One region of the Pseudoalteromonas sp. ATL1 genome, then DNA from elsewhere that is predicted to be linked to it. Evidence: predicted binding sites of a transcription regulator. Region 1 holds the regulator's gene; the other holds the start of a gene.
What was found. Region 1 encodes sigma-54, which starts transcription at its own class of promoters, with help from an activator protein. Its sites were predicted from a motif close to GTTGGCACGNNNNTNGNNT; they were not measured.
Positions count from the first base shown of each region.

Region 2: AC5FX4_RS19970 (BON domain-containing protein) is a predicted target of sigma-54. The motif match lies at 2,641-2,659, and genes of this name have one in related genera.

Region 1 covers NZ_JBZYXL010000001.1:62,813-67,687, forward strand. The annotation lists gene lptC (LPS export ABC transporter periplasmic protein LptC) at 1-250, shown strand, start outside; gene lptA (lipopolysaccharide transport periplasmic protein LptA) at 240-767, shown strand; gene lptB (LPS export ABC transporter ATP-binding protein) at 770-1,495, shown strand; gene AC5FX4_RS00305 (RNA polymerase factor sigma-54) at 1,551-3,056, shown strand; gene hpf (ribosome hibernation promoting factor) at 3,084-3,371, shown strand; gene ptsN (PTS IIA-like nitrogen regulatory protein PtsN) at 3,374-3,826, shown strand; gene rapZ (RNase adapter RapZ) at 3,845-4,690, shown strand; gene AC5FX4_RS00325 (HPr family phosphocarrier protein) at 4,695-4,875, shown strand, end outside.
Region 2 covers NZ_JBZYXL010000002.1:411,930-416,804, forward strand. The annotation lists gene AC5FX4_RS19955 (IS5 family transposase) at 1-668, opposite strand, end outside; gene AC5FX4_RS19960 (arylamine N-acetyltransferase) at 758-1,033, opposite strand; gene AC5FX4_RS19965 (outer membrane beta-barrel protein) at 1,335-1,925, opposite strand; gene AC5FX4_RS19970 (BON domain-containing protein) at 2,037-2,603, opposite strand; gene AC5FX4_RS19975 (mechanosensitive ion channel family protein) at 2,873-3,772, shown strand; gene AC5FX4_RS19980 (PA2169 family four-helix-bundle protein) at 3,944-4,390, shown strand; gene AC5FX4_RS19985 (DUF1328 domain-containing protein) at 4,417-4,587, shown strand; gene AC5FX4_RS19990 (hypothetical protein) at 4,605-4,793, shown strand.

The DNA.
Region 1 (4,875 bases):
ATACGAAAATAATACGCTCATGTTGGAAGGCAATGTTGAGGCCAAAAACCTAACAACAGGCGCAATGATTAACTTGATAAAAGCAGATAATATCCGCGTTGAAATAAAAGAACGTCTGATGCAATCGGAGCGACCTGTCGAGATCACAGGGCCTAGCTTGAAGATTAATGGCAAAGGTCTTTATGCCGATTTAAACACAGATATTATTGAACTCATTAACCATACTCGAACTATTTATTATGACCAATAAACTCATGTATTCACTCGCTGTGGTCGGCCTACTATTCGGCCAGCTTGCACTCGCTCAATCAACAAACTCTGCCGATGAGGTATCAATTAAAGCAGGCAAACAACAAGCGCAATTGAAAACCAATATTGGGATTTTCGAGCAAAATGTCGAAATCATTCACGGCAATCGAAAAATCAATGCTGATAAGCTAGAAGTACATCGAAGAGAAGAACTTGGTGACAATAAGCAGTTGCTGGTCGCAACGGGTTCTCCAGCGCGATTTTCAGAAAAACAGCCGGATGGTACAGAGCTAACGGCAAGTGCACTAGAAATTCGCTATGACGTAGCCAATCGCACCTTAGAGATCAAAGGGGATGCAAAAATAAACCAAGCAGGTCAAATTATTCGCGCACAGTCAATAATATATGATATGGAAAAACAACTCATCAGTGCAGAACGCGGTGAGCAAGACAACGCACGAGTACACACAATTTTGGTTCCCGAAAAAAATCCAAAGAAAGCTGGCAAAGGTAATTAAGCATGAGCGTATTAACTGCAACTGCATTAGCAAAAAGCTATAAAGGGCGACAGGTCGTTAAAAATGTCAGTCTAAGTGTTGAAGCTGGTAGTATTGTCGGGCTGCTTGGACCAAATGGTGCGGGAAAAACAACGAGTTTTTATATGATTGTTGGATTAGTACCCAGCGATCATGGTTCAGTATGCATTAATGACCACGACATTACCTTACTACCAATGCACAATCGTGCTCGACTAGGTATTGGTTACCTCCCTCAAGAGTCATCAATATTTAGAAAGTTAACTGTTTATCAAAATCTCATGGCCATTTTAGAAACTCGTAACTCGCTCAATAAAGAAGCACGCGAACAAATACTGAACGAGTTGTTAGATGAGTTTAATATTCAACACATTAGAGATAGTTTAGGTATGGCATTGTCGGGTGGTGAGCGCCGAAGGGTAGAAATTGCTCGCGCTTTAGCCGCAAACCCTAAATTTATCCTGTTAGATGAGCCTTTTGCTGGTGTTGATCCGATTTCGGTGTTAGATATAAAGAAAATTATCGAGCATTTAAAAAATCGTGGTATCGGTGTACTGATCACCGACCACAATGTTCGAGAAACCCTTGATGTATGTGAAAAAGCTTATATTGTGTCCCATGGTGAGCTTATCGCGTCGGGAACGCCAGAGCATGTTTTGGCGGATCAAACCGTTCGAGATGTCTACCTTGGTGAGCAATTCAGGCTATAGTTAAAACATTCTAGGTCACAATAATAATAGAGATTAGAAGGATTGTTAAAGGTACATGAGGCAATCGTTACAGCTGCGCATGGGGCAGCAACTTACCATGACACCACAACTACAGCAGGCAATACGTCTGTTGCAGTTGAGTACGCTAGATCTTCAGCAAGAAATCCAAGAAGCACTGGATAGCAATCCTCTGTTGGAAGTGGAAGAGTCTGACACGGATCTCGATACCTCCTTACAAGAAAAAAACGGTAAAGATAATAGCCACGACGATTCTCATGATGACAACCACGATAGTGAACCTGTGAGTGATTATGAGATGGACTCCGACGCCGCACTGAGTAAAGATACCGTGAGCGACGAATTGGCAATGGATGTAACTTGGGACGAATATATGAGCGCGGCCCCCGCCGCGAGCAGCGGCCCAATGCCTGAAGATGAAACGATTTACCAAGGTGAAACCACCGAAACCTTACATGAATATCTCATGTGGCAGTTGGAACTCACACCATTTAGTCCCATTGACCATGGAATTGCGGTGGCTATCGTTGAAGCCATTGATGATAACGGTACACTAACCTTAAGCACTGAAGAAATACTAGATAGTATTAACGATGGTCACTCAGGCGAACCCATCGAACTTGATGAAATTGAAGCCGTGCTTAAACGTATTCAGTTATTCGACCCAGTAGGGATTGGTGCTCGTAACCTTCAAGAGTGCTTGTGTATACAGTTAAATCAGTTTGACCCAAAAACCACGCCTTGGTTAACTGAAACAAAAATGATTTTAAACGAGCACATTGAGTTGCTTGCGAGTCGTGATTATCGAACATTGATGAAAAAGACAAAGCTTAAAGAAGCGGAATTAAAAGAAGTAATGACGCTCATTCACAGCTTAAATCCCAAACCTGCGGCCAGCATCATTCGAGAAGAATCTGAATACGTCATTCCTGATGTATCGGTGAAGAAAGTAAAAGGCCGTTGGGTGGTAGAATTAAACCCAGAATGCATGCCAAAAATTCGCGTCAATGATCACTATGCAGCCATGTCTCGTTCCGTAAAATCAAGCTCTGACAGTCAGTTTATTCGCTCGCACTTACAGGAAGCTAAGTGGTTTATTAAAAGCTTAGAGAGCAGAAATGAAACTTTAATGAAAGTTACCAATTGCATTGTGCAGCAACAACAGGCATTCTTTGAACATGGTCCTGAAGCAATGCGACCTATGGTGTTAAACGATGTTGCAGAGATGGTCGAAATGCACGAATCAACTATTTCTCGCGTAACAACACAAAAATATATGCACACACCAAGGGGCATTTTTGAGCTGAAGTATTTCTTCTCCAGCCATGTAAGTACAGAAAACGGAGGTGAGTGCTCATCTACAGCGATTCGAGCGCTTATCAAAAAGTTAATAGCTGCTGAAAATACCGCAAAGCCATTGAGCGATAGCAAAATAGCAGACATATTAGCGGAGCAAGGAATTAAGGTGGCCCGACGCACCATAGCAAAATATCGGGAGTCGTTAGCCATTCCACCGTCTAACCAGCGTAAAAGCTTGATTTAGACGTATTACCAAAGAAGGAAAATGCTTATGCAACTAAATTTAACTGGTCGTCATGTAGAAATCACTGATTCATTAAGAGACTATGTCAACAACAAGTTTGCGAAGCTAGAAAGGCACTTTGATCACATTAATAATGTGCACGTGATCTTAGATGTTGAAAAGCTGGTCCAAAAGGCCGAAGCCACCTTACACGTAAATGGTGGAGAGTTATTTGCTTCAACGGAACATCAGGATATGTATGCGGCGATCGACGGGCTTATTGATAAGCTAGATCGTCAAGTGATCAAACATAAAGAGAAGCTTACTCGACACTAATCATGAAACTAAGCTCGATTATAAACAAGGACTGCAGTAAAGCTGCGGTCCTTTTTAATAGCAAAAAACGTGTCCTTGAATACATCAGTGAACTGGCGCATGAGCAGCTGCCTCAGTTAAACCAGCATGATATTTTGAACGCATTAATGACGAGAGAAAAGCTAGGGAGTACAGGGATCGGTAAAGGTATTGCAATTCCTCATGGCAGAATGGCCGGCATTGAACAAGTAACCGCTATGCTCTTGGTCAACCAGCAAGGTATTCCTTTTGATGCGATAGACAATCGACCCGTTGATATTTTTCTCGCACTGATAGTGCCTGAAGGTGATAATCAGCAACATCTTAAGACATTGGCAGAGATTGCAGGAAAACTTAATGATAAAGAGTTTTGTAAACAGCTAAGGAATGCTAGCAATGATGATGAACTTTATGAGATTATTGCTTCAGCACACTAGGTAACTAAGAGAAGCATTATGGAATTAATCATTGTCAGTGGCCGCTCTGGTTCAGGAAAATCAGTGGCGCTACGTGTACTTGAAGATTTGGGCTATTATTGCGTCGACAATATCCCCGTGAATTTGCTGCCCTCGTTAGTCAGAAGTGTTTCTGACAACTTTGATAAAATCGCAGTCAGTATTGACGTGCGCAACCTCCCCAAAGAGCAGCAAGATTTCAACGATATTCTAGAGTACCTACCTGGCTTTGCTAACCCGATGCTGTTTTATCTAGACAGTGATGATAATACATTAATAAAACGTTTTTCAGAGACTCGTCGCTTACACCCTCTCTCGATGAACGATCTGCCGCTAGATTTAGCCATTCGTGAGGAAAAACAACTACTGGATGTGCTCACTTCGCGTGCTGATGTACTCATCGATACCACTGACCTCAGTGTTCATCAACTAGCAGAAACCATAAGAGAACGTATTTTAGGTAAAAAAGATAAACAACTTATTGTTACCTTTCAGTCGTTCGGTTTTAAACATGGTATTCCAAAAGAAGCGGATTATGTCTTTGATGCACGTTTTTTACCCAACCCGCATTGGGAACCTGAACTGAAGCCTTTAACTGGACTCGATCAACCCGTCAAAGATTACTTGGCCAACCACAGCATAGTGCAGAAATTCACCTGGCAAATTCAAACTTTCGTGCAAACGTGGCTTCCCCATTTAGAGCGTAACAATCGCAGCTATCTGACCATTGCTATTGGGTGTACCGGCGGTCAACACCGCTCCGTCTATTTAGCACAAACCATAGGTGAAAGCTTTGCTCGCACCCACCCGAATATTAAAATTCGCCACAGAGAACAAGATAAGTAGAATTATGCGTTGTGAAGATACTTTTTTAATTCAAAACAAATGCGGGTTACATGCGCGCGCAGCATCAGTGCTTGCCCAACTCGCTGACAAGTTTGATGCACAAATAACGCTTTACCAAGACGAAAAATCAGCGGATGGCAACAGCGTACTTGCACTACTTTTACTCGAAAGTAGTCAAGGCAAAG
Region 2 (4,875 bases), on a different contig from region 1:
AGATACGACTTTTGTTTTTTCAATGCTTTACGCATCCGCTTGTATTGTTTGGCATGCGCATAACGACTGACTGAATTTGCGACCTTCACACCTGCTCTCGCATAGCTTTGCCGCAGCGTGATACCTGCGTGTTTGGCGAGGTCGACTAGTTTTTTACGGCATCGTTCAAGCAGTTTACTGTCGGTTGGAAAACTGATGTTCTTTTCCATCACGGTGCTATCCACCACCACTTCGCGCAAACTACTTTCTTTTACCGCGCCGACTTTTAGTCCGACATCGACGGTGAGCGACAACATCAATTCCGCACCCTGTTCGCCAATTCGCTTGCGAAAGCGAACCATCGAACTTGGGTCACACGGCATCTGATGAGTAAAAAACTGCATCCCACAAAAATACTGCCAATAGGGATTTTCACACCACATGGCGACCGTATTTTCATCCGAAAGTTTATGAATTTGTTTAAGATATTCCAATCCAGCCAATAACCGAATGGGTTTTCCCAATGCGCCAGTATCTGCACTATAAAGTTGACCAAATTCGGCTTCTAAACGCTGCCAATCAATGATGTTGGCCAATTTAACCAGTTCATGGTTGGGCGTCACGAGGTCAATCAATTCGATCGCGAACAGTTGCTTTTGTGGTGTATGGTTGGTCGCTTTTGGCTTCATTTTTAATCTCCATTTTGCAAGGTTTTGAGGGGTGAGAAAACAAACCTTGCAAAATGAGGATAGTAAGATCGTTTAGATCATCAAGAAGATCAATATATTAAGTGATTTTCAGTGTCGACTAAATACATGATGCGGTTATGTTCAAAACAATAGCCGCCTTGGCGCTTTGTGATTAGCCTGTCAAACAATGGCTCCGCATCAAGCGGTAAGTAAGCACCCTGCATAGCATTAATGCTGCTAAAGCTGTAGGTTGCTAAATGCTGCTGTTGCAATTGCTCAACAAGCTCAAAGCTACCAATAGGGGCGGTGAGATTTAGGCTTTCTAAATATTGCTTTATATAGGTTGGCAAGTTTTGAGTATGCATATTTAACAATCTAAATATCCTTGATATGTGTATCGGTCTGTTTGCTAAGATAAAAGCTTAAGTTAAGTTGAGGTCAATAGTTTTTTACACTTCATTTTAGGTCACTCCATTGTTGTGAGTTGATTTAAATAACTTCTGTTCTGGATAAAAGAATGTACCTAAAGGGCTCATATAGTGCAGGTTTCCGTTGTAATTAGTATTTATTCCCCCAAACATAAAAAAAGCCACCTTACAATATAAGGTGGCTTAAACAACAAACATTGGGGAGAAGTTGCGTTGTTAAAATATCATTCTGGTAAGCTTAGAAAACGTATTCAACAGATACAGATGCCACATCCATATTAGGGTCTATACGATCATCAAGCTCATAACGTTCATATTCAAGACGCATATTAACGTTCTGTGTTACGCCAAAAGCAATCCCCGCACCGTAGAACCAGTCGCCGCCGTCCAGCTCGCGACCGATACGCCCTACTTCAGGGATAGTGGCATAAATATCTGCATTCCACTCCAACCAACCGCCTTTTGCATATAATGAAAAACGCTCGTTAAGAGGAGCTGAAAAACGGGCAGCCAATGACACACCGTCAAGTTCTGCGTTGCTGTCTATATCACTGGCTTCATCAAAGTTTTGATAGGCTAACTCAACGCTAAAGTACTCATTGAGCGCCGTACCTACATAGGCTTTGAGCATTGATGCATCATCATCAAAGCTGGTGTCGTTCTCTTTGTCATCCCATTGAAATGAATATTGACCATAACCAATACCCGTATACACCTTAGGCTCGCCGTTAAAGTCAAAGTAGTTACTATCATTGGCCAATACCGAGGTACTTGCCGTACCCAAAACCAGCGCCAATGAAATAGATGAAACAGAAAAGCGATTAAACATAATGGCTCCTTTTTATTTTTCAGAGAGTATTTATTTTAAAAATAGATAGAAAAGGTGAGCGCGGTTAATCGCGCTCAACACTTGTTAGTTAAGTTGCTTGCGCCGTATTACTTACGACTCTTTATCAATGCGTAGATTGTCATCAACATGCTTTACATCATCAGCGTTTTTTGCAATCGCGATAGCGAGTTGTTTTTCAGACTCTGAGTCTACATCACCCGTTAGAGTTACTTTGCCGTTTTTAACGTCTACATCAATATCCGTACCGCTAATGTCAGTATCAAATAACAAGCGTGTTTTAATAACCGTGGCAATCTTAGCGTCAGTAAAACTCGACTCATCCATACCACGCTCTTTTTCAAGTGTCTTGTGATCCACGTCTTTCACTAGACTAATGCGGTTATCAACGTCTTTAACACCATCAATGCCAGTAACTAGTTCTTCAGCTAGTTTTTTATCAACGTTATGCTCAACTTTACCAGTAAGTACCACCACGCCATTGTGAACGTCGGTATTAATATCAAATGAATCTAGGTTGGTATTGAAAAGCAATGTTGCCTCTGCTTTACCATCAATCCACGCATCGCTTGCTTCTTTTTCCCAAGCGTTCTCTTTTGCGTATACTGACGTTACAGTTACTGCTGATGCTAATGCCATTGTAAGTAGAGTGCGTTTCATAATCATTTTCCTTTAAGTTGCTTTGACGAATTAATTAATGCATGGCGCATGCCACATTTAAAACCATTAAAATTCAACAACTTAAAATCAAACATTCCAAACCCCATACTCCCCTTATGTATAGTTTTCTCATAACACGGTAGTTTTTACAGGCAAAAATTACAGACCTAACCAGTTATGACTCATCCAGACGCGATAAAGCAGTAAATCTAAGCGCTGGCATAAATAATGCCTTCTCACCTCATTATTAATTAAATAGCGAGCGCACAATGAATAACCTATCATTAGAAAAATTTTGGCAACTCATCTATGAAAAGATGGACAGCTGGGCCGAGCTGAGTATTAAAAATCTCCCTAATTTGGTAGTAGCCATTGTTATCTTCGCGGTGTTTTTATTTCTCTCCAGCTTGATTGCTAACTGGGCGCTCAAGCTCATAAAAAAAGTCTCTCACTCAACTCAAGTCGCTGGGCTGTTAGCTGCCATCATCCGCTTAGTGGTCATTGCCATTGGCTTTTTCTTCGCTTTAGACATTATGGGGCTCTCTGGTGCCGTGGCATCATTGTTAGCCGGTGCGGGGATAGTTGGTCTTGCTATTGGTTTTGCTTTTCAAGATATGACTGAAAACCTCATTGCTGGTGTCGTCATGGGGATACGCAAACCATTTAAAGTGAGCGATATCATTGAAGCTGATGATACACTGGGGACAGTCAAGCAAATAAACCTTCGCAACACCTTAATTGAAACCTTTTATGGTCAACTCTGTGTTATCCCAAATAAGATACTATTTAGAAACAAGCTACTAAATTACTCCACCCTCAAAAAGCGCCGTATAGAAATTCCCGTTGGGATTTCTTATGCCGATGACATTAATCAAGCACGAGAGGTGATTGAGCAAGCCATTAATAACCTCGACTTTGTTATACGTAAAGAGGAAACCGCCGTGTATGCCAGTGGTTTTGGTGACAGCGCCATCGACCTACTTGTTTGGTTTTGGATTGACTATCCAGGAGATGGCAACTTTATGGATATTCGCCACCAAGCGATTGTTACAATCAATCAAACCCTCAATGATAACGACATTTTAATTCCGTTTCCTATTCGTACATTGGACTTTAATGCAAAAGGAGGCACCACCTTGCAAGATGTACAAAGTACAGGTGAGCAGTAATTACATACACTCGGTAATACTTACAAGACCAGCACACATAAAAAATATAACAAGTTGATTTTAAACAAAAATAAAGTTGGCGCGGACGCTGCATCACTCTCTGTGTACAACGATTAATTGCAAATGATGATGTATCCATTTGCCACAGACTTAAAACTAAAGGAGCACATTATGTCAAACAGTGATTTTAATTTAAAACCCGTTGCAGAGCTTATCAAGGTACTAAATGGTGGCATTGAGTTTTACTTAGAAGCAAAAAAGAAAGTCGACAACCTTGAACTTGAGCGCATTTTTGAAATGAATGTGCTGGAAAAAACCAAAGCCGTATCCGCATTGCAGCCATTTATTGTGGCCGACAAAGGTGAAATTGAAGACGATAATGCAATCAGTGTTGAAATGCGCGAAACTTATACCAAGGTCATCGCATTAATCAGCACAGATAAAGATCACACGTATATTTCTCAGCTGGAAGAAGTGGAAGATAAAGTCCTTGAGAAAGTAGATGCGGCACTTGAGCAAACGCTACCACAAGACTGCCAACGAGCACTACGTGAAATACGCATGACGATGCAAGCATGTCATGACGAAATGAAAACACTACAGGACATTACAGCCTAATTGCCAAATAGGCTTGAGGAGGCCCCATGTTACGTTGGTCAATCACATTTTTAGTACTTGCCCTTATTGCCGCAGTATTAGGGTTTGGTGGCATCGCAGGTGCAGCAGCAAGCATTGCTAAGATATTATTTTTTATTTTTATCGCATTCTTAGTACTGTCTTTTATTTTTTCACTTGTTAAAAAGCCCAAAGCTTAGGCTTAAAGGAGTACATTATGAATATCATGAATCTAACAAAAGCCGTCGGTGTTGTTGCTTTACTTGCACTGGCTGGTTGTTCAGACGGTCCAGCGGAGGATGCTGGTGAAAAAATCGATGAAATGGTAACCGATAGCAAAAACGCCATTGAAGATGCCTGTGAAAACGTTAAAGAAGCCGCTAAAGCTGAGAATGAAAACTGCTAACCGGTTTTCAACAAAGTAGAATATTAAAAAGCCTCCAAAAATCGTTTTGGGGGCTTTTTACAGTTCACGCCAATTCTTGATT